DNA from 2 places in the Pseudomonas sp. CDFA 610 genome. Region 2 is predicted to be linked to the other one. Evidence: predicted binding sites of a transcription regulator. Region 2 holds the regulator's gene; the other holds the start of a gene.
The links. The regulator FliA, encoded in region 2, starts transcription of late flagellar genes. The targets are predictions, from matches to a motif close to CTAAAGTTTNNNNNNNNNNNGCCGNTAA.

Region 1 (11,966 bases), on a different contig from region 2:
TCCCACGCCGTCACCGGGTATTGCTTGTCCCAGGCCATCAACAGCTGTTGCTGTTGACGCGACATGTTCAGGTTGTACCGATCGAACATGTAAAAAGTGGTACGTGCGACCATGCCTTTCACTTCGTCACGCGGTTCGGCAACGTTCTGCTGGAAATCGACCTTGGTCTTGCACTGTCCATACTGCGGCGCTACGCCTGAGGCCATGCCGTAATTGTAATTGTTGCGGTCGCCGTTCACTTCGCCCACTGCCGGGTAAAGGTTGAACAGGTCGGCCTCCATGGCCTTGAACACCGGGTCATCGTTTTCGCAAAATTCGCGCCCGCCTTTCTGCCAGCACTGACGCTGATGGCCGAAGGTCCAGGCCGGAACAATGTGCTCCCATTCGGTACGCGCTGCGCGGTTCTCCTGTTTGCGGGCCTGCAGGCCGCAGGAACCGGCATCGATACGGCCACCTGATTTTCCGACCCAGGTCCATTTGCAGCCGCAGTACAGATCGCCCTGAGCGCTGCTGGCCTGATCGAGATAGATCTTTTGTTTGGCAACCACCTTGGCTTCGGAAAACGTTGAAGGCGGCTCTGCGAAAGCGGGGTTGATAGCGAGGAATGACAGCGTCAATACGTAAAACAGAAATTTCATGAGTCAGCATATTTCAGGTTCAGGGGCGCGCATTGTACTCATGACAGCCTGAGGGTAAACGTGCGATTCGGTTTGATTACAACCGTGCCTTGAAGCGCGCGCGATGTTCCCCAAGCGCTATTCGGGTTCCATGCATGACCATTTTTCGTCGCCGCACTTTCAGGCGTTGATCCTGCTATTGGTGTCCCGCTTGAGCAGGATCGTAGTCGATATCCCTCGCTGATCCGGTTGTGAAGTGTCGATCAATGTCAGGGCTCGAGACAGAACGGACGTTTCTCGAAGCGCTCGTTGCACACTGCGGCAACGAGCGCTTTTTATTGAACGTCTGACAGGTCCTTTAGAAGTCCAGCGTCAACCCCGCATAGATTGCACGACCATCGCCAGGCGCATGCAGCGACTGCTCAACGCCGCTGCTGGAGTCGTACCATACGTATTCGTAATATTTATTCGTGATGTTCTTCGCCTGAACATCAAGGCTCAGCTGAGGTGACAGTTGGTACGTTGCCCCGAGGTTGAGCAATACATAACTGCCGTATTTGCCGGTGCTGTTGGTTCGTTCCAGGTAGTAATCACTCTGTCCGCTGAGCCAGGTCGAGACTTCGAGTCTGGGTGTCAGCCGATAGGCCGAACCTGCGGTGTACAGATGGTGAGGGACGTGATCCATCTCCTTGCCTTCGCTGGCCGGAAGATTGGGGTTGGGTTTGAGTATTTCGGAGAACTGCCTGGAATAGGACAGCCACAGGCTGCTGGCGTCGGTGGGGTAGACATTGAGCTGCACATCCCAACCCTTGCGCAGGGTTTGCCCGACGTTTTCGGCATCGCCGACGGCATCGTTGAGCTTGCGCTGCACTTCATCCGAGGCTTTCTGCTCCCAGTACGCGATGCGTCCGTTGATCCAGTCGGCTGGCTGGAATTTGATCCCGGTTTCCCAACCATCGTTGATCGAAGGCTTCAAGTCATCGGCTTGCGTCGCCAGGCGATACGCTGCCGAGCCAACTCCTATCTGATAGCTGCGTCCCCAGTTGGCGTACAGGCTCGCCTGCTCCCAGGGTGAATAGACCACGCTGAGTTTGGGCTGACGAATCTGGCCGTAGTCGTTGACGTCGGCTCGCTCGCCTGTCAGTTCGTTGGTGTAGTCACCGTAGACCTTGTCGATGCGGTATGCCGGAATGATCTTCAATGATTTGAACGGCTCGATCACTGCCTGTACGTAAGCACCGTAGACATCGAGATCGAATTGTTGATCGCGCGTCTGCGCCACCCGCGAACGTTGCAGGGTTCTATACCTGAGGCTCTGGTTTTCCTGGCGTTGCACCTCTGCACCACCTTCCAGCGCGAAGGCATACAGATGCTCGACCTCCGGACGCCAGGTCAGGCTGCTCAGCGCGCCATATTGTGTCTCGTCGCTGTAGCGTTCCTGTTGCGAGGATGTACGCCAGTACTGGGTCCAGCGCCGGTCTTCGAAGGTGTTCACATAGGCTTTGCCGGCCAGGCTCAGGGTCTCAGTGAGCGTCGCGTCCAGATGCAGGCCGAGCTGGTTCATTTCACGCTCGCCGGTGTCAGTGGCGTTGTTGGCATAGGACTGGCGAGCATGGTCCCGTGCGTCGCGCCGGCTCAGGTAACCGGCCTCGTCGGCATCCACCTTGTAGTGGCGGGCAGTGAGCCCTGCGCGCCAGCTTTCATCGTCGGCGGTGTAGAACCATTTGCCGGAAAAGCTCATACGTTCGGCGTCGGCGTGGTTGCGGTAACCCTCGCTGCCCTGATAGCTGAACGAGTAGTTCTGGCTCCAGTTGCCTTGCTCGACGCCTTTGATCAACTGCAGCTCACGGGTGTCGAAACTGCCGTAGCGCAATCGCAATTTGCCGTCGTTGCCGCCCTGGCGGGTGTTGATGCTGGCATTGCCTGCGATGTTGTGCAGGCCGTATCGCGGGTCATTGGTGCCGCGCACCACTTCGATACTGTCGATTTCCAGCGGGAAGATCATGTCGATGAACGGCATGTTCCCGTCATTGGTATTACTCGGAATGCCATCGATCAACAACTTGACCGCATTGACTTCCCCTTCGCCATTGAACCCGCGAAACGAGAGCTTCCCGGACGTGGTGCCCTGATTGAACTGAGTCAACATGACACCCGGAACCCGACCGAACAGTTCCCAGCTGTAGTGCACCGGCTGTTTTTCCAGCAGGTCGGCGCCCAGCACATCGACTGAGCTGAGGATATTGCGGCTGGCCAGCGGGCCGTTCCGGCCTGCCGAGACGTCTACAGCTCCGAGCGTAACGACCGAGTCCGCGCTGTCGCGGGTTTCGGCAATCGCCTCGCTGAGCGGCGTGAGGGCAAACAGGCAGGACATCAAGAGGGGTGATGCAGGGTATGAGGTACGGGTTGTTTTCATGAGCGGCGTAATCCACGCAAAAAAGTGACGCTGTCCCGACGTGCACGCACAAGCGCGCCCGAGGGTTCAGGTTGGGTCAAGTCACACAGCGAGGAACGGGAGAGGAGGCGAGCGAGGGCTGACGGCGGGCCACAGGTAGCGCGGAGGCGGCTGCGCCCAGGAGCGAACGGTGATCGGTGAAATGCTTTTTGCCGGAGCCGGATTCAGCATCCAGTCGGAAACGTGGCTGGCTGTCAGTACCGTGAAAGAGGAACACACCGGGCAGGAGAGCTGGGGGAGGGCGTGCTGCTTCTGATCCGACTCACTGGAGTCCAGGCCCGCACTGCCTGACCCATCCAGCGAACAGTAACCCCCGTTCAGACCGCTGAGCGCCAGACCGCTCATTTGTCCGTGATGCAGGCCGCAGAAAAAAAGGCTCAGCAGGACGCTGGCGTACAGCGTCCATGCAATAAGCGACCTTTCATCACGGGTTATTTTCATGGGGCGCAACTCTATCACCGCCCCCGCTTTTCAAGCATTGCCCGAGTGTGGCGAATCGTCGCAACTGGTGGGTCGTGTCGGGCGTTCAGGTCATTGGCTTAACGTTGTCTGAAAGAAGCTCGACGCGGATGCGTAAGGCGATGCAAGTTGGCGAGCGTCATTTTGCGTCATGAAGGAGATCGCCAGAAACACCAGGCCCATCGCGGCCGGAATGGCACCTTTGGGTTTATGGACATTCAGGTGCGCCATGGCGGACAGGATCAGGTGATAAAAGATGCCTGCGTAGGCAAGGTCGCTGAGTGCCACGTTGAAGCGCGACAGAATCACCACAGGGCCGAGCACCTTTACCGCGATCATGAAGGGGATAAGTCCCGTTGCTGAATAGCCCAGTTCAGCCTGGGCTTCACGTACATAGGTTTGTTTCGTCACGTACATGAACGCCGACGCGAAATACAGCAGCGACAATAGGGCGGTGCTGGTCCAGTAAAGGTAGAGAGTCATAAGGTTCTCGCTATTGTTTGTATTCGACAGACGGCGAGAATGTAGACTCATATGAAAACTGACAAGTAGGATGAAATAAGGTGGATTAGTATGGGAAACCAGACCAATACCAGCGCCCATTTGAACATGCACGAAGAAATGCGCCGCGCATTCTCATTGCTGTCAGGCAAATGGAAGCTGGAAATCATGTGGCTGATCAATCAGCGTGTCTATCGCTTTGGCGAGCTGCGCAAGGCCATTCCTGGCATCACTCAGCACATGCTGACCGCGCAACTTCGCGAGCTTGAGGCAGACGGGCTGGTGACACGCACCGTGTTCGCCGAAGTGCCGCCGCGTGTGGAATATGAGATTACCGAAAAGGCGCGGGGGCTGGGGCCGACCATGGAAGCGCTGATGATCTGGTGGCAGGAACATGGTGCCAGCGTGCCGGTCAGGTCGGCCGGGCGTGGTCGTGTTGCAAGGGATTCAGGCAAGAAATCCAGCTGAGGGCACCGGATACCCTGATCAGGCAAAACAACCTGGCTGACTGAGTGAGCGGAGATTTTGTGGGGAGGCCGCCACCTCTTCGACGTAGCGCTGTCGCAGAGCAAACGCTGGAGGGTGGGAGGCGGCTGGCCGACGATTCGGTTTCCCGGACGAATCGTCAGCCACTGAAGCGCCCCGGCACGCCGGGGCCTGATCAGTCTTACAGTCGGAACCTGCCCACTTCCTGTTGCAGACTGGTCGCGAGGTTTTTCAGCCCGCCGCTGGTCTTGAGCAGTTCCTGAACGGACATATTGTTCTGTTCGGCCATTTGTGCAGAGCGTTCTACGCTACGCGCGACATCCTGGCTGGCAACGGTTTGCTCGCGCAACGCAAACGATATCTGGTCCACCACATGCAAAACCTTGCTGGAACTGTCGCGGATTTCGATAATCGCCTGGCCGGCATTGCCTGCCATTTCCACGCCGCTGTTCACTTCCAGCACTCCGCTGTGCATGCTCTGGACGGTCTCTCTGACGCCAGCCTGGATTTTCTCGATCATCCCGGCAATCTCTTTGGTCGATTTACCGGTGTTCTGCGCCAGGAGGCGTACCTCGTCGGCCACGACGGCAAACCCGCGTCCCTGTTCGCCCGCCCGCGCAGCTTCGATGGCAGCGTTGAGCGCCAGCAGGTTTGTCTGGTCGGCGATGCCTTGAATCACGCTGATGATCGATGAAATATGCTCAGAATGCTGGCCCAGGCTTGAAACCTGAGTCGACGAATGCTGCACGGTCCTGGCAATGCCGTTCATGCTGGACAGGGTGTTTTCGATGACCTGCGCGCCTTCTTTGGATTGCTCGCCCGAGCGACTGGCGATCTGGTGGGCCTCGTCGGCGTTCTCGGACACGTGATGAATGCTGACGGTCAGTTCCTCGATGGTGGCGGCCATCATTGAAGCCGAGGTCGACTGTTCCTGGATGGCGCCGGACAGTTGCTCGGACGCACCGGAAATCTGCTGCACAGACACCACCAGTTGATTTGCCGCCTCACTGATCTGTTGAATCATCTCGCGCAGGCGCTTCTGCATCCGGTCGAACGCTTTGGGCAGTTCATCATGGCTGCTGGTGTCGATGACCGTGTCCAGCCTGCCATCGGCAACGGCTGTAGCGGCGTCAATTGCCAGTTGCAGGCGTGCGGTGGTGCTGCGACCCAGTGCCGTCGCCAGAATGGCGGCAAGAAGCGCGGCCGCAATGCCACCGCATACCAGGATCATCAGTGCGAAGTGCTTGGCGTCGATCATGTTCTGGCTTCTGACGACCAACAGCGTGTTTTCCGCGGCGCTGATCTCGGCCAGCGTCACACGCATGCTGTCCATCTTGGCTTTGTCGGCACCGGCGATGATGCGTTTGTCCAGTTCATCATCAGGCAGGTTGCGTGCAGTCAGGTCCCTGCGCATGGCAACGATGGTGTTGACGTCATCTTCAAGCCAGCGCTTGTAGGTTTCTCCCAGCGATGCGAGGCGTCGCTGTTGCTCCGGGTTGTCAGCTGTCAGCTGCTTGAGCGCATCGAGCTCTTCGCCAAAGCGTTTTTCGCCGGCAATGAGAGGCTCGAGAAACGCGTCTTTCGACGTGATGACAAAGCCACGCATGCCGGTTTCGATATTGATCAGCTGTTCCAGGGCCAGTTGCGCTTCACTGAGCACCTTATAGGTATGAACATTGCTGTTAGTGGCGTCTTCAACCTGCTCGAACCCCCTGTAGGCGCTGGCCACCAGAACCGCGATGAGTACGACAATAGTGATAAAACTGAAGTAAAGCTTCTGCGAGATGCTGAGCTTATTGAGCATGGTGTCAGTCCTGAAACTTGCCTCCCTGGCAGTCCAATGATGTTTTGTATGAAGAGCGGCAGTGTGCAAATTTCTTAGAATGATGTCATTTAGATATCATAATTTCGACCGTGCCTTGATGAACTTGAGGCGCAGGCGAGCACTATTTGAAATATTGCGAAATAATTTATTTAAATGTTTGATATTTAAAGCAATATTATTTTGATTTCGGTTGTAATTTATAACGTTTAACGCGTGAAAGTTAAGATTTTGACGGCGTTAAGTTGACGGGCTCTGTGTCGATCAATGGTCTAAGATCACTGCTTCCTCACTGTTCCGGGCTGTACGGCGATGACACATGACACCTCGCTTGAACTGGCTTCCCGCCTGATCCGCAACTTCAATGAGATCTCGCTTGAAAAGCAGGTCCGCGATCCTTTGTATGAAAGTCTGGCAGGACCGCTGGCAACGGGAACGGCCGCCAGCAAGTTGGGCGCCTCCATTGATATCGTTGCGCCGGGCAAGCGCTCGTGCCCTTATCATTTTCATCATGCGCAGGAGGAAATGTTCATCGTCATCGAAGGCGAAGGCAGCCTGCGGGTTGCAGACCGGATGCTGCCCATCAAGAGCGGCGATGTGATCTTCATTCCACCGGGGCCGCAATACCCTCACCAGATCATCAATACGTCGTTGTTGCCTCTGAAATACCTGTCCATCAGCACCCGTGAAAAGCCCGAGATCTGCGAGTACCCCGACTCAGGCAAGTACCAGGCCATGGCGTCCGGTGAGGGCGCTGCTTTCGTGGCCAGGCAACGGGTCGATCTGAATGTGGACTATTGGGATGGCGAGCCGTAAGCCGGACGCGCTCGTGCACATGCGCACCCGGTGCTGTGCCTGTATGCTTCTGCCGACCCAAAAATGAAGTAAACGAATTCATCATGTCTGAAAACCTGCCCGATCCCGTCTCAACGCCAGCCGCCAAACGTCGTCGCATTCCGAAAGGCGATCTGCGTAAGGTCGATATCATTCAGGCAGCGCTGGTGATCTTTGCCCGCGATGGCTTTGCCGGCGCATCGCTGTCGAACATCGCCAAGGTGGCGGGTATTTCCCAGGTCGGATTGCTTCACCATTTCCCCAACAAACTGGCCTTGCTGCAAGCGGTGCTCGACCATCGGGATCAGTACATCTCGACGCGGTTGCAGGACGCCGAACAGGTGGCAACGCTGGAAGGCTTCGTAGCGTTCCTGCAGTTCATCATGCGGTTCAGCATCGAAGACGCGTCTGTCAGTCAGGCGCTGATGATCATCAACACCGAAAGCCTGTCCGTTACCCATCCGGCGAATCGATGGTTCTGCGAGCGATTTCATATCGTGCACAGCCATCTGCAGGCGCAGTTGAAGCTGCTGGTGCAGGCGGGCGAAGTGCGAGGGGACATCGATGTGAAACAGGTCAGTCTCGAGCTGGCATCGATGATGGACGGGATGCAGATTCAATGGCTTCGTTCACGGTCCGACGTGGATATCGAGCGCGCATTCAAACGGTTCCTCGACCGAATGGCGTCAGACCTGGGAGTGCGCTAGCAAAGCGTCTGGCGAGCCGTTGGCAATCGGTGGCCGCGAAGACCACCGATTGCTGCCTGTCAGTAAGCCTGTTCCGGCTTGACCTGAACGGCCTTGCGCAGCGGAACGGGGAGAGGGTTGGAGTCACGTGTGGTCAGTTGCTCCGGGTAGAGCGCGACGACGGTGCGGTTGAGTGCCAGATTTTCCGAGTCCTTGCCGACCAGCACCTTGAACTTGCCCGGATCGACTTTCCAGCTCACCGAATCCGGCGCGTAGTAAGCGAACGAACGCGAGTCCAGCGCAATGGTGACGGACTTGCTTTCGCCCGGCTTCAGGTAAACCTTGGAGAAGCCTTTGAGTTCTTTCTCGGGACGATCAACCTGCGGCTTTGACGGTTGCACATACAACTGAGCGACTTCGAATCCGGCCTTGTCGCCGGTATTGGTGATCGTGAACGTCGCGTTGATGGTCGAACCGGGTGCCAGCACGTTGCTCGACAGCTTCAGGTCGCTGTACTCATACGTCGTGTAAGACAGACCGAAACCAAACGGATAAAGCGGCGTGGCGTGTTTCTTGTCGTAACCACGATAGCCCGGATACAGGCCCTCGCTGTAGGTCATTTCAGTGGGCGGGTTGGCACTGCTGAAATAGTACGGCACCGGGTCCTTGTACGACGCGTAGCTCGGGTTGTCCTCGACCTTCCTGTCCAGCGTGATCGGCAGTTTGCCGGACGGGTTGACCTTGCCGAACAGAATTTCAGCCAGTGCCTGACCGCCTTGCTGGCCGGGGAACCAGGCGTGCAACGTGGCTGCAACCTTATTGGCCCACGGTTGCATGTCCATGCCGCCACCGCCGTGCATCACCACGATGGTTTTCGGGTTGGCTTTCTGTACGAAGCTGATCAGCTCGGACTGGAACTGTGGCAATTCGAACGGATGGTCGAGGGATTCGCCTTCATATTCGAAGTTGCTGCCTGCCGCGACGACCACGGCATCGTAGTCCGCCAGGTTCTTCGGCGGGCGCAGTGACGCCCAGCTCATCTGTACGCCATTCATGCCGCCCAGTACCGGCGTGAAGTTGCCTTTGAGACGGCGATACTCCAGACGCACGTTGTACTCGCTGCCGGCTTTCAGGCTGGCGGTCTTGATCGCGCGAGGAACAACCGGGATCAGGTCGAACGAGACCTGTCCGCCTTCGTCTTCGGCCACCAGTTCGTCGTTGATCCACAGCTTGTACGCGCCATCGGCACGGACCTTGATCACATGCGGGCCGGTGATCGTCGGTTTGATCTTGCCAGTGAAGCGGGCGGAGAACGCACCTGCCACCGGGTTGAAACCGCTGACGGTGCTGGTGCCGTTGTCGGTCACGTTGCTGCTGGTGATCCAGTCCAGGTTGACGCCCGGCTCGATGTGCGTTGCCACCGGATCGCCCGACAGACTGGTGTTGGCGTAGTACTCGGCTTTGACGCCTGCGTTGCTGATGGCCTGTTTGCCTGAGCCCGGCTGATACCAGACCGACGACTTCGGGTTCAGGCTCATTTGGCTGATGTAGTCGACATTGGCCGTGTTCGACGCCAGTTGCTTCAAGCCACTGAGTTCGGTGACGTAGCTGGCCGGAACGGAATAGGCGGTCCCGAAAGGCGATGTCGGTGGTTGAACAGCCAGATCGCCGATGACGGCAATCTTCGAGTTCTTCGCCAGCGGCAGCAGCGGTTTTTGTCCGTCCACCGGTTCGTTGCGCAGCAGAACGATGGATTCCCTGGCCATGTTCAGCGCAGCCACCTGACCGTACTCGCGATGCACCAGCGGTTGCGCCTTGTTGATGCTCTTGTCGAAACCGTAGCTCACCAGCGCCCGGAGGTTGCGGCGGACCTTGTCGTCGATCACGTTCTGGTGCAACTGGCCGTTCCAGACGTAAGGCAGCAGTTTGGCTTCGGTAAATTGCAGGCCGCTCGGCATGTCGATGTCAGTGCCCGCCCAGGCGCCCTTGAACGCGTCCTGAACCGAGTTGAAGTCGCTCATCACGTTGCCCTGGAAGCCCCATTGGCCTTTCAGGATGTCGGTGATCAGGTGGTGATTCTCGCAGGCATACTCGCCGTTGATCTTGTTGTAGCCGCACATGACCGAGGCAATGTTGGCGTTTTTGACCAGTGACTCGAAGCCTGGCAGATACAGCTCCTGCATGGCGCGCTCGTCGATCTTCACGTCCAGATAATGCCGGTTGGCTTCCTGTTCGTTCATCAGATAATGCTTGGCGGCGGCCTGCACGCCCTGCACCTGAATACCGTTGGTGACCGCAGGCGCCAGCACTGCGCCGAGGAAGGGGTCCTCGCCGCTCATGTACTCGGCGGAACGTCCGTTGAACGGTGTGCGGTACAGGTTGATGGCTGGAGACAGCATCTGCTGGCCGCCCGCAATGCGGGTTTCATAGCCGATCGCCAGACCGAACTCCTTGGCCCGGTTGATGCTCCAGGTCGCAGCCAGTGCGGAAGGCGACGGATACTGCGCGCCGAACGTCTTGCCGCCGACCAGCACGCCCATCGACGAGTCATAGGCCACGGTGCCTTGCAGGCCGAACTTGTCCAGCTTGGGGATCATTCGTCCGTCGTCGACGCGAGAAAAATTGATCTTCTCCGATTGCGTCATGTTGTCCAGCATCGCGCCCACTCGGGCTTCGACTTCGTTGCCGGTCATGGGGGTGGCGGCGAACAGCGCGCTTGCCTGGGCAACGCTCAGCGCAAGAACGCTCAGGCCCAGGCCTTGTTTGATCATGGACACGGTACTACTCCTCGGATAACGGCTTGGGTGATGTGCGAGTCAACGCAACACTCACGGCTTTGCATCCACGACGGGGGCGTCTGCGGTATCGATGGGGGCGTCCAGCAGAGCTTGTTCGCCAGTCGGTTGTTCTTGGGGCACGGCGTCGGCACCGGTGAGGTGCTGACGCTTGGCATCGACCTGCGCACGAAGCGCGTTGGACGTTGCGGGTGACGGGTTCTGATTGTCCGCAGCCGAGGCTGGCAAGTTGATCAGGCACATCAATACGGTGGCAGCGAGAGGCAGCAAGCGTCTGGCCATCGGGAATTCTCCAGATAGAGGAAGGTGTCAGTCAGTTAGCGTCGGGTGATAAGGGAAACCGGACGTGAGCGTTAAGGCCGCAGTCTGGGGATAAAGTTCTCTAGCGGCAAAGGAGAGGCGGTTTTTTGTGTTTAAATTTGTCTTGAATTGAAATTTAAATTGCTAATATATTTAATATATAAGTTATTAATTATGGTTTTAAGTAAATTTCTTAATTAAAATTTCAATTTATTTTTTATTTTTGGAATAAATTACCTTTTTTCAAAACAGATCATTCATTCTGTTTTGAGATTCTTTAAAGACGTTGGATTCTGAAAGTTGATTGAGCTTCTGCGCCGTAGTTGAGGAAGGTTTTTATTGGGCGGGACGTTCTGAAGAGCAAGAGTCTTCATCGAGCGCCATGGCTAAAGCCGCCAATGCACTTGGCAGCTTCAGCGCGACGTGATGAGCCAAAAGAGCCTACAAAATGACTCAGAAGGCCCGTGGTCTGGGGCCGACAATGGAGGCGCTGATGATCGTGTGGCAGAAATACGGCGCCCGCGTGCCAGCCAGGCGCAGGGTTTCTTTTCAGTCGGCAGCGAGGTGTCCGGCAAGCGTTGGCGCTTAACTCTTCATCGCCAGTGCAGAGGCTTGTTGTGCCTGCTCGCTGGACAGTGTTCCGTTTCGGGAAAGCTTGGCCAGGGTGTTATTGGCGCTCATCAAGCTGTTGGTCAGTGCCCCCAGTTCGGATTGCACGCCCGCGACACGAGCCCGTTTCACGTCAGGGCTCAGGCTGGTATCCGCCATGAGGGCCTGAAGCTCCTCAAGCTTTTCCCGGATCTTTTGCTGCAGCTTGCGAATTATCTTCAGGACACTTTGCGCCTGTTCTGGCAGTCCGCTCTCTTCAATGTCCTTGTTCCAATGGGCGCTGTTGTCCTCAGCGGCCTTTTGCAGGCTGACGCTGGACAGCGACACCTTGACCCCTTCGGCGGGGTCTTTTGCCGTGCTGCCGGAGGATACGTCCAGAGCATCATCGGCTGCGCTCTTCAG
Region 2 (11,966 bases):
CATCGCACTGTCCATCGTCGTGCTGCTGGTCTGCGTGTACGCGTTGCGGCCTCTGGATTTCTCGGTTTTCCCGACCATTCTCCTTGTCGCCACGCTGCTGCGTCTGGCACTGAACGTTGCCTCGACACGGGTGGTCATGCTGCATGGCCAGGATGGACACGCTGCCGCAGGCAAGGTGATCCAGGCCTTCGGTGAGGTCGTGATCGGCGGTAACTACGTGGTCGGTATCGTGGTGTTCGCGATTCTGATGATCATCAACTTCGTGGTGATCACCAAGGGCGCAGGGCGTATCTCCGAAGTAAGCGCTCGTTTTACCCTTGATGCGATGCCAGGCAAACAAATGGCAATCGACGCCGACCTCAACGCCGGCCTCATCGATCAGCCTGAAGCAAAACGCCGTCGTGCAGAAGTCGCCGGGGAGGCCGAGTTCTACGGTTCCATGGACGGTGCCAGCAAGTTCGTGCGCGGCGATGCGATTGCCGGCCTGCTGATTCTGTTCATCAACCTCATCGGCGGCATGCTGGTGGGTATCCTGCAGCACAACATGACGTTCGGCGATGCAGGCCGCGTTTACACCTTGCTGACCATCGGTGACGGTTTGGTGGCGCAATTGCCATCACTGCTGCTGTCCACCGCTGCCGCGATCATGGTGACCCGTGCTTCCGGTTCGGAAGAGATGGGCAAGCTGATCAATCGCCAGATGTTCTCTTCCTACAAGGCGCTGGGTGTATCGGCCGGCATCATGATCGTCATGGGCCTGGTGCCGGGCATGCCGCACTTTGCTTTTATCGGCCTTGGTCTGGTAGCGGCTGGTGGTGCCTACCTGCTGTGGAAGAAAGAGAATCAGGTGAAGTTCGAGGCGCTGGCCGAAGTTCAGCGTCAGCAGGATCTGTTGCCGTCACCGACCCGCGTTCAGGATTCCAAGGAGCTGGGCTGGGATGACGTGACGCCGATCGACATCATCGGTCTGGAAGTGGGTTATCGCCTGATTCCGCTGGTGGACCGCAATCAGGGTGGTCAGTTGCTGGCGCGTATCAAGGGCGTGCGCAAGAAGCTCTCCCAGGAGCTTGGCTTTCTGATGCCGACCGTCCACATCCGCGACAACCTCGATCTGGCGCCCAGCGCCTATCGTCTGACGCTGATGGGCGTGATTCTGGCCGAGGCCGAGATCTACCCCGATCGCGAACTGGCGATCAACCCTGGTCAGGTATTCGGCACGCTGAACGGCATCACCGCCAGAGATCCGGCATTCGGCCTGGAGGCAGTGTGGATCGAAATCAGCCAGCGCAGTCAGGCTCAGTCTCTCGGTTACACGGTGGTGGACGCCAGCACGGTAGTGGCGACTCACCTTAACCAGATCCTGTACAAGCACTCGCATGAGCTGATTGGTCATGAAGAGGTCCAGCAATTGATGCAATTGCTGGCCAAAAGCTCGCCGAAGCTGGCTGAAGAGCTGGTTCCAGGTGTGCTGTCGCTGTCGTCGTTGCTCAATGTGCTGCAGGCGCTGCTGGCCGAACACGTACCGGTACGCGACATCCGCAGCATTGCAGAGGCCATCGCCAACAACGCCGGGAAGAGTCAAGATACCGCCGCTTTGGTGGCGGCGGTCCGCGTCGGTCTGAGTCGCGCAATCGTGCAAAGCATTGTAGGCGTTGAGCCGGAGCTGCCTGTCATCACGCTGGAACCAAGGTTGGAACAGATATTGCTCAATAGTTTGCAGAAGGCTGGTCAGGGTCAGGAAGAAGGCGTTCTGCTTGAGCCGAGCATGGCTGAAAAGCTCCAGCGTTCATTGATCGAAGCGGCCCAGCGTCAGGAGATGCAAGGGTTGCCGGTAATCCTTCTGGTAGCGGGTCCGATTCGGGCGATGCTGTCACGATTTGGACGATTGGCTGTACCGAGCATGCATGTTCTGGCGTATCAGGAAATTCCTGACAACAAGCAAGTAACCATCGTAGCGACTGTCGGGCCCAACGGCTGAGGTAGTGAGTCATGCAAGTTAAGCGATTTTTCGCCGCCGATATGCGTCAAGCCATGAAGCTGGTTCGCGATGAGCTGGGCGCTGAGGCGGCCATCATTGGCAACCGCCGCATCGCCGGGGGCGTCGAACTGACCGCCGCGCTGGATTACAAACTCTCTGCGCTGGCACCCCGCGTTCCGAACATGGAACTCGAAGACGAGTTGCGCAAGACCCAGTCGCGCATCGTCTCTGCGCAGGCTGAACTGAACAACCGCAGCGACAGCGATGCCTCGGTCAATCTTCAGTTGTTTTCCGGCAAGCCGATCAGCGCGACCGACACCCACATCGAGCCGACACTCGAAGAGCCGCCACGTCCGTTTGCCTACGCGCCGGCCCCGGCCGCCGAGCCCGCGGGCGGTCAGCGTGCCTTCGAGTCGATGCGCTCCGAATTGAACGGCCTGCGCGAGCTGCTGGAAGTCCAGCTCGGCTCCCTGGCCTGGACCCAGTTGCAGGGCAGCCGTCCGCAACAGGCCAACCTGTGGCGTCGCCTGCAACGCGTCGGCCTGTCCGGTCCGTTGTCGCGTGACCTGCTGTCGATGATTCCGGACATTGACGAGCCCCGTCAGGCCTGGCGCATGCTGTTGGCCCATCTGGCGCGCATGATTGCCGTGCCTGATGTCGAACCGCTGGAAGAGGGCGGTGTTATTGCCATGGTCGGTCCTGCCGGCATGGGCAAGACCACCACGCTGGCCAAGCTGGCCGCCCGTTACGTGCTGAAGTACGGCGCGCAGAACATCGCGCTGGTCAGCATGGACAGCTTCCGCATCGGTGCCCAGGAGCAGCTCAAGACACTGGGCCGTATTCTCAACGTGCCGGTGACTCACGTCGATCCCGGTCAGTCGCTGGCACAGGCTCTCGAGCCTCTGCTGCGCAAGCGTGTGGTCCTTATCGACACTGCCGGACTGCAAGCCAGTGATCCTGCGTTGCGCATGCAACTGGAAAGCCTGGCAGGTCGCGGCATCAAATCGCGTAACTACCTGGTACTGGCCACAACCAGCCAGAAGCAGGTACTGACAGCGGCTTATCACAGTTACAAGCGTTGTGGCCTGGCCGGATGCATTCTGACCAAGCTGGATGAAACCGCCAGCCTGGGTGAAGTTCTTAGCCTGGCGATCAGTCACGAATTGCCGGTGGCCTACCTCACGGACGGACCACGGATTCCTGACGATTTGCACATTCCGCGTCGTCACCAACTGGTGAGCCGTGCGGTCAGCGTGCAAATGCAGGATGAGCCTAGCGAAGAAGCGATGGCTGATATGTTTGCCGACCTCTATCACTCACCTGGCAAAAGGGTAGGTTAAGTGATGGAGACTATTGGAATGTCCCTGCATCGATGGTCTGCCAGGCATTGTTCGTTCGCGAACGTGCAGCCCCCAATGTGGCTTCGGTCTACGCAAGACAAGGTAAAGAAATAACATGGGCAGCATGCATCCCGTACAGGTTATTGCGGTGACCGGCGGCAAAGGTGGCGTCGGTAAGACTAACGTGTCAGTGAACCTTTCACTGGCCCTGGCTGAACTCGGTCGACGCGTCATGCTTCTTGACGCCGATCTGGGTCTGGCCAATGTCGATGTTCTGCTTGGGCTGACACCCAAACGCACGCTCGCCGATGTCATAGAAGGCCGTTGCGAATTGCGCGACGTGCTTCTTCAGGGGCCGGGCGGCGTTCGCATCGTGCCTGCCGCTTCCGGCACTCAGAGCATGGTTCATCTGTCGCCTGCCCAGCACGCAGGTCTGATCCAGGCGTTCAGTGAAATTGGCGACAACCTCGATGTACTGGTGATCGACACGGCGGCAGGCATCGGTGAATCGGTGGTCAGCTTCGTACGCGCCGCGCAGGAAGTCTTGCTGGTAGTCTGCGACGAGCCGACGTCCATCACGGATGCCTACGCACTGATCAAGTTGCTCAACCGCGACTACGGCATGAATCGCTTCCGGGTGCTGGCCAACATGGCCCAGAGCCCGCAGGAAGGCCGCAATCTGTTCGCCAAGCTGACCAAGGTCACGGACCGCTTTCTGGATGTGGCGCTGCAGTATGTCGGGGCTGTGCCTTACGACGAATGCGTGCGCAAGGCCGTACAGAAACAGCGTGCCGTCTACGAAGCCTTCCCGCGTTCCAAATGCGCGCTGGCATTCAAGGCCATTGCTCAAAAGGTCGATACCTGGCCGTTGCCGGCCAATCCAAGGGGTCACCTTGAATTTTTCGTTGAACGACTCGTTCACCAGACCAGTGCGGGGCCTGTCCAATGACAGCGAGCGGCTACCAGATGTACAGCAAGGCTTCCCGGAATTCGCAGTATGAGCTGATCGAGCGTTATGCGCCCTTGGTCAAGCGCATCGCCTATCACTTGCTGGCCCGCTTGCCAGCCAGCGTGCAGGTCGAGGACCTGATCCAGGCCGGCATGATCGGCCTGCTGGAAGTCTCTACCAAATACGACTCCACCAAAGGTGCGAGTTTCGAGACCTATGCGGGTATCCGTATTCGTGGCGCCATGCTCGACGAAGTGCGCAAGGGGGACTGGGCGCCTCGCTCGGTCCACCGCAATACGCGCATGGTAAGCGACGCAATTCGCGCAATTGAAGCGAAAACCGGACGTGACGCTAAAGATCACGAGGTTGCTGCCGAACTCCAGTTGAGTCTCGATGATTATTACGGGATTTTGAATGATACCTTGGGCAGCCGCCTCTTCAGTTTCGACGACCTGCTTCAGGACGGCGATCACGAAGGGCTGCACGAGGACGGTGCCAGCGGTTCGCTTGAACCGTCACGGGACCTGGAAGACGAGCGCTTCCAGGCAGCCCTGGCCGATGCGATTGCCAATCTGCCGGAGCGTGAGCGTCTGGTCTTGGCGCTGTACTACGACGAAGAGCTGAACCTCAAGGAAATCGGAGAGGTCCTGGGTGTCAGCGAATCGCGGGTCAGTCAGTTACACAGCCAGTGCGCAGCTCGTTTGCGAGGGCGTTTGGGGGAGTGGCGAGCGCGTTGACAGTCAAGGTGCGGCCTGGTCCGCACAGTGACTTCAAGCCGGCTGTGCAGAGCGTTACGTGGTAACAGGATAGACAAGGCAGGAGCCTGTCGGGCGGTGCCTCGATGGGCTGTTCGTTCAGGTCTGTACCTGTCGTTTTGCCAAGCCCGTCGTCGTTTCGTACAGCCGGGGGTGTGCTGTGCCAGTATTGAGTGAACAGCGTGTTCAGGTGCTGAACGCGTTAAAGACTGCTTGGAGGTCGAATTGGACAAGAACATGAAAATCCTCATCGTTGATGACTTCTCAACGATGAGGCGGATCATCAAGAACCTGTTGCGTGATCTGGGGTTCACCAACACATCGGAAGCGGATGACGGTCTGACCGCGCTGCCGATGTTGCAGAGCGGTGCCTTTGACTTTCTGGTGACGGACTGGAACATGCCTGGCATGTCCGGTATCGATCTGTTGCGCCAGGTCCGTCAAGACGAGCGCCTCAAGAGCCTGCCGGTGCTGATGGTCACTGCCGAAGCCAAGCGTGAGCAGATCATTGAAGCTGCACAGGCCGGTGTTAACGGTTACGTGGTCAAGCCATTCACGGCTCAAGCGCTGAAAGAGAAGATCGAAAAGATCTTTGAACGCGTCAATAGCTGATGCATGCCGCGAGGGCGCTATGGATAACAATGATTCGATGGCCGACTTTGAGTCGACCCTGAAAAGACACGCGCAGGAACTGGTTACCAGCCTTGAAAAAGGCCGTTTCGGCGAAGCTGTGCAACTGATCCATGAGCTCAACCAGACACGCGACCGCGGCCTCTATCAGGAAGTGGGCAAGCTGACTCGTGAGCTGCACAGTGCAATCGTCAACTTCCAGATCGATCCGCACATGCCTCAGGCCGAAGAGGTATCGCAGATCACGGATGCCACCGAGCGTCTGGGTTACGTCGTGCGACTGACCGAAAATGCGGCCAACCGCACCATGGACCTGGTCGAGGAAAGCACGCCGGTCATGAACGGTCTGAGTTCCGACGCCAAGGCGTTGAGCGAAGACTGGGGACGTTTCATGCGCCGCGAAATCGGTGCCGAGGAATTTCGCGATCTCGCCAAGCGGGTCGATGGTTTTCTGACGCGTACCGAAAAGGAGACTCACGAGGTTTCCGCTCACCTCAATGACATTCTGCTCGCCCAGGATTACCAGGACCTTACCGGTCAGGTGATCAAGCGTGTCACGCAGTTAGTCACTGAAGTGGAAGGCAATTTGCTCAAACTGGTGCTCATGGCCAGCCATGTCGATCGCTTTGCGGGTATCGAACATGACGAAGAATCCATCCTTGCGGAAAAAGATCCTAAAAAACATCTCGCCAAGGGTGAAGGTCCGCAGATTCATGCCGATAAACGTGAAGACGTCGTATCCGGACAGGATGATGTAGACGATCTGCTATCGAGCCTCGGCTTCTAGGTCTGTTGACGGTTAATTTTAGGGAGCACCCCCATGAGCTTCGGCGCCGATGAAGAAATCCTTCAGGATTTTCTGGTAGAGGCCGGCGAAATTCTGGAGCAGTTGTCAGAGCAATTGGTCGAGCTGGAAAGCCGACCGGATGATGCTGATCTGCTCAATGCAATTTTTCGCGGTTTTCACACTGTAAAAGGGGGCGCCGGCTTCCTCCAGCTTCATGAGCTGGTGGAGTGCTGCCATATCGCCGAAAACGTGTTCGACATCCTTCGCAAGGGTGAGCGTCGCGTTGATTCCGAGCTCATGGACGTGGTCCTGGAAGCATTGGACACCGTCAACAGCATGTTCGGCCAGGTGCGCGAACGTACTGACCTGACGCCTGCGACGCCGGAGCTGCTGGCGGCGTTGTCCCGTCTGGCTGAACCACAGTCCAATGACGAAGTCGCAGTTGCCGAGCCTGAACCTGTGGCTGAAGTCGCCGAATCGGCTGCTCCGGTTGCCGAGGCGGCTGGCGGCGACGACATCACGGACCATGAATTCGAACAGTTGCTCGATTCGCTGCACGGCTCCGGGCCGATTGCAGCACCTGCTGCGGCCCCGGCCGCTCAGGCCTCGTCGAGCGACGAGATCACCGATCAGGAATTCGAATCCCTGCTCGATCAGTTGCACGGCAAGGGCAAGTTTGCCGCCGATGCCGCTCCAGCACCGGCCCCTGCGGCCAAGGCTGGCGGCAGCGCACCGGCCAGTGACGAGATCACTGACGACGAGTTCGAAGCATTGCTGGATCAACTGCATGGCAAAGGGTCGTTCGACGCTGCTGTCGTTGCGCCGGTGGCTGTCGAGGCCGTTGCGGCCAAGGCTCCAGCGACGGCACAGGCTGCGGCCTCCGACGAAATCACCGATCACGAATTCGAAAGCCTGCTGGACGAGCTGCACGGCAAGGGCAAGTTCGAGCCTGACGCGGTCGTCGCCAAGGCGCCTGCACCTGCTGCCAAGCCTGCCCCGGCCCCCGCTGCCAAGCCTGCTGCTGCGCCTGCCCCTGCTGCAAAGGCCGAACCTGCGCCAGCCAAGGCTGCTGCCCCTGCACCCGCTCGTGCTCCCGCCCCGACGGGCGAAAAGCCGGTCGCGACCGAGGCCGAAACCACGGTGCGCGTCGATACTGCGCGCCTGGACGAGATCATGAACATGGTCGGCGAACTGGTGCTGGTGCGTAACCGCCTGGTTCGCCTGGGTCTTAACAGTGGCGACGAAGCCATGTCCAAGGCCGTTTCGAACCTGGACGTGGTGACCGCCGACCTGCAGACCGCAGTGATGAAAACCCGCATGCAGCCGATCAAGAAAGTCTTCGGCCGCTTCCCGCGTCTGGTTCGTGACCTGGCTCGCCAGCTCAAGAAAGAGATCAATCTGGAATTGGTGGGCGAAGAGACCGACCTGGACAAAAACCTTGTCGAGGCACTGGCCGACCCGCTGGTCCACTTGGTGCGCAACGCGGTCGACCACGGTATCGAAACCCCTGAAGAACGCGAAGCCACCGGCAAGTCCCGCGGCGGCAAGGTGATTCTGGCGGCAGAGCAGGAAGGCGACCATATCCTGTTGTCCATCTCGGATGACGGCAAGGGCATGGACCCGAACGTGCTGCGCTCCATCGCCGTCAAGCGCGGTGTCATGGACAAGGATGCTGCGGACCGTCTCAGCGATACCGACTGCTACAACCTGATCTTTGCGCCGGGCTTCTCGACCAAGACCGAGATTTCCGATGTCTCCGGTCGTGGCGTGGGCATGGACGTGGTCAAAACCAAGATTTCCCAGCTCAACGGCTCGATCAACATCTACTCGACCAAGGGACAGGGCTCGAAAATCGTCATCAAGGTTCCGCTGACGCTGGCGATCATGCCGACCCTGATGGTCATGCTGGGCAATCAGGCTTTTGCCTTCCCGCTGGTCAACGTCAACGAGATCTTCCACCTGGACCTGTCGACCACCAACGTCGTAGATGGTCAGGAAGTGGTGATCGTGCGTGACAAGGCCTTGCCTTTGTTCTACCTCAAGCGCTGGCTGGTCAGTTCGGCCGCGCACGAAGAGCAGCGTGAAGGGCACGTGGTGATTCTGTCTGTCGGCACCCAGCGCATCGGCTTTGTCGTCGATCAACTGGTCGGGCAGGAAGAAGTGGTGATCAAACCGCTGGGCAAGATGCTGCAAGGTACGCCGGGTATGTCGGGCGCCACTATCACCGGTGACGGTCGCATTGCCTTGATTCTCGATGTACCGAGCATGCTCAAGCGTTACGCCGCACGGCGTATTTGATTCTGGGGTTGCGGGCAGCTTCGGCTGCCTGCGGCGCCTATTGGAGTGTTTATGGCAGTCAAGGTCCTGGTGGTGGATGATTCCGGTTTCTTCCGCCGCCGCGTTACGGAAATCCTTTCTTCGGACCCCAACATCCAGGTTGTCGGCACGGCAACCAATGGCAAGGAAGCTATAGAACAGGCGCTCGCGCTCAAGCCTGACGTGATCACGATGGACTACGAAATGCCGATGATGGATGGCATTACGGCGGTTCGTCACATCATGCAGCGCATCCCGACTCCGGTATTGATGTTCTCCTCACTGACTCACGAAGGTGCCCGCGTCACGCTGGATGCACTGGACGCCGGTGCGGTGGACTTTTTACCCAAGAATTTTGAAGACATCTCGCGCAACCCGCAGAAGGTCAAACAACTGCTGTGCGAAAAGATCAACAGCATCTCGCGCAGTAACCGTCGTTTCAGTGGAGCAAGTTCCACTTCCGCCGCTCCGGTTTCTTCCTCCGCTGCGCCCGCTGCCCGTACCGCGGCACCTGCATCGACAATGCCTGCACGCACGGTTGCGCCGCGCACCGCAGCGCCTGCGCCTCATGCAGCCCATGCCCAGCCACATGCTCCTGCGCCAGCCCATCCGACCACCTCGGGAGCGCCCAAGCGCAAGGCCTATAAGCTGGTTGCCATCGGTACCTCGACGGGCGGTCCCGTTGCGTTGCAACGTGTGCTGACGCAACTGCCTGCCAGTTTTCCGGCACCGCTGGTGCTGATCCAGCACATGCCTGCTGCGTTCACCAAGGCTTTTGCCGAGCGTCTGGACAAGTTGTGCAAGATCAGCGTCAAGGAAGCCGAGGATGGTGATGTGCTGCGTCCGGGCCTTGCCCTGCTGGCCCCCGGTGGCAAGCAGATGATGGTCGACAGCCGTGGCATGGTGAAGATTCTGCCCGGTGACGAACGCCTCAATTACAAGCCGTGCGTGGACATCACGTTCGGGTCGGCTGCCAAATCCTATGGCGACAAGGTGCTTTCAGTCGTGCTCACCGGCATGGGGGCCGACGGCCGTGAAGGCGCTCGTCTGCTCAAGCAGGCAGGCAGCACGGTCTGGGCTCAGGACGAGGCGAGCTGTGTGATCTATGGCATGCCGATGGCCATCGTCAAGGCTGAGCTGGCGGACGCGATCTACAGCCTGGACGATATCGGTCGTCATTTGGTCGAGGCGTGCCTCTGATGGATGTACTGAGTCTGATCGGACTGATCCTGGCGTTCGTGGCGATCATTGGCGGCAACTTTCTCGAAGGCGGACACCTCAGTGCGCTGCTGAACGGCCCGGCAGCGCTGATCGTGATCGGCGGTACGCTGGGAGCGTCGCTGTTGCAGGCACCCATGAGCGCCTTCATGCGCGCCATGAAAATCATTCGTTGGGTGCTGTTTCCGCCACGTGTCGATCTTGCCGGTGGCGTTGACCGCGTGATCGGCTGGAGCATGACTGCCCGCAAGGAAGGCTTGTTGGGACTGGAAACGGTTGCCGACGCCGAGCCTGACAGCTATGCCCGCAAAGGCCTGCAGTTGCTGGTCGACGGCGCTGAGCCGGAAGCGATTCGCAGCATTCTGGAGGTGGATTTCATCACCCAGGAAACCCGTGACATCCAGGCCGCCAAGGTCTTCGAGAGCATGGGCGGCTACGCGCCGACCGTGGGCATCATCGGTGCGGTCATGGGGTTGATTCACGTGATGGGCAATCTGGCCGATCCGAGTCAGCTGGGCAGCGGCATTGCCGTGGCCTTCGTTGCCACGATCTACGGCGTTGCGACGGCCAACCTGATCCTGCTGCCGGTGGCCAACAAGCTCAAGGCCATCGCCCACCGCCAGGCGCGTTACCGTGAAATGCTGCTCGAGGGTCTGCTGTCCATTGCCGAGGGTGAGAACCCGCGCTCCATCGAACTCAAGCTGCAAGGCTTCATGGAGTAACACCTCATGGCTCGACGTCGTCAGCCCGAAGAACACGAAAATCATGAACGCTGGCTGGTGTCCTACGCCGACTTCATTACGCTGCTGTTCGCGTTCTTCGTGGTGATGTACTCGATTTCGTCAGTCAACGAAGGCAAGTACAAAATTCTGTCGCAGGCCCTGGTCGGCGTATTCAACGACGCCGAGCGCACCATGAAGCCGATCCCCATCGGCGAGCAGCGCCCGGTCTCGGTCAAGCCGTCCGAGCCGTTGCTCAAAGACAGCGAGGAAACCGACGCCGGTATCGCCTCGTCAGCCAGTGACCCGTTGCAGACCATTGCCCAGGATGTACGCGACGCGTTTGGCGATCTGATCAAGTCCGATCAGATGACTGTGCGTGGCAACGAGCTGTGGATCGAGATCGAGCTCAATTCCAGTCTGCTGTTCGGCAGTGGTGATGCCATGCCCAGCGACAAGGCGTTCACGATCATTGAAAAGGTCGCTGGCATCGTGAAACGCTTCGACAACCCGATCCATGTCGAAGGTTTCACCGATGACCTGCCGATCAGTACGGCGCAGTTTCCGACCAACTGGGAACTGTCGTCGGCACGTTCGGCCAGCATTGTCCGCATGCTGGCCATCGACGGCGTCAACCCGGCGCGTCTGGCGTCAGTCGGCTATGGCGAGTTCCAGCCCATTGCCCCGAACACCAGCGCTACAGGGCGTGCCAAGAACCGACGTGTCGTGCTGGTCATATCCCGTAACCTGGATGTCCGGCGCAGTCTGACCAGTACCGGCACCGCGAATGCGCAGCCGGATGCCGCGTTGAAGCGTGCTGGCACACAAACTGCACCGGTGCCAGCAAAGCCGCCGGTACGTGCGAACACTGTCAATTCTCCGTCACCCGCTCCCTAATATTGTATCGGTACGGTCGTCGCTGTACGGAAGGAAATCATCAATGAGAGTCTGGGCAGTAGCCAACCAGAAAGGTGGAGTCGGAAAGACCACCACGACCATTGCCCTGGCCGGTCTGCTGGCCGATGCGGGCAAGCGCGTGGTCGTGGTCGATCTTGACCCCCACGGCTCCATGACCAGCTATTTCGGGCACAACCCTGACGAACTGGAACACAGTGCGTTCGATCTGTTTCTGCACAAGGGCGCCGTTCCTGACGGGCTTCCGGGCCAGCTCCTGTTGCCGACCAGCGACCAGCGTATTTCGCTGATTCCATCCAGTACGGCGCTGGCGACTCTGGAACGACAGTCGCCGGGCCAGAGTGGTCTGGGTCTGGTGA

Region 1: KDX39_RS19195 (methyl-accepting chemotaxis protein) is a predicted target of FliA. The motif match lies at 6,424-6,451, and genes of this name have one in related genera.

The regions. Positions count from the first base shown of each region.
Region 1 is NZ_JAGTPM010000010.1:53,245-65,210, reverse strand. It holds gene KDX39_RS19220 (endonuclease) at 1-638, opposite strand, end outside; gene KDX39_RS19215 (TonB-dependent receptor) at 976-3,033, opposite strand; gene KDX39_RS19210 (DUF2946 family protein) at 3,115-3,513, opposite strand; gene KDX39_RS19205 (DoxX family protein) at 3,604-4,014, opposite strand; gene KDX39_RS19200 (winged helix-turn-helix transcriptional regulator) at 4,153-4,500, shown strand; gene KDX39_RS19195 (methyl-accepting chemotaxis protein) at 4,700-6,322, opposite strand; gene KDX39_RS19190 (cupin domain-containing protein) at 6,653-7,156, shown strand; gene KDX39_RS19185 (TetR/AcrR family transcriptional regulator) at 7,240-7,881, shown strand; gene KDX39_RS19180 (glycoside hydrolase family 3 C-terminal domain-containing protein) at 7,941-10,631, opposite strand; gene KDX39_RS19175 (hypothetical protein) at 10,689-10,937, opposite strand; gene KDX39_RS19170 (hypothetical protein) at 11,541-11,966, opposite strand, start outside.
Region 2 is NZ_JAGTPM010000006.1:71,536-83,501, forward strand. It holds gene flhA (flagellar biosynthesis protein FlhA) at 1-1,978, shown strand, start outside; gene flhF (flagellar biosynthesis protein FlhF) at 1,990-3,318, shown strand; gene fleN (flagellar synthesis regulator FleN) at 3,434-4,267, shown strand; gene fliA (RNA polymerase sigma factor FliA) at 4,264-5,004, shown strand; gene KDX39_RS12555 (chemotaxis response regulator CheY) at 5,260-5,634, shown strand; gene KDX39_RS12560 (protein phosphatase CheZ) at 5,654-6,439, shown strand; gene KDX39_RS12565 (chemotaxis protein CheA) at 6,473-8,737, shown strand; gene KDX39_RS12570 (protein-glutamate methylesterase/protein-glutamine glutaminase) at 8,789-9,955, shown strand; gene KDX39_RS12575 (flagellar motor protein) at 9,955-10,695, shown strand; gene motD (flagellar motor protein MotD) at 10,702-11,589, shown strand; gene KDX39_RS12585 (ParA family protein) at 11,633-11,966, shown strand, end outside.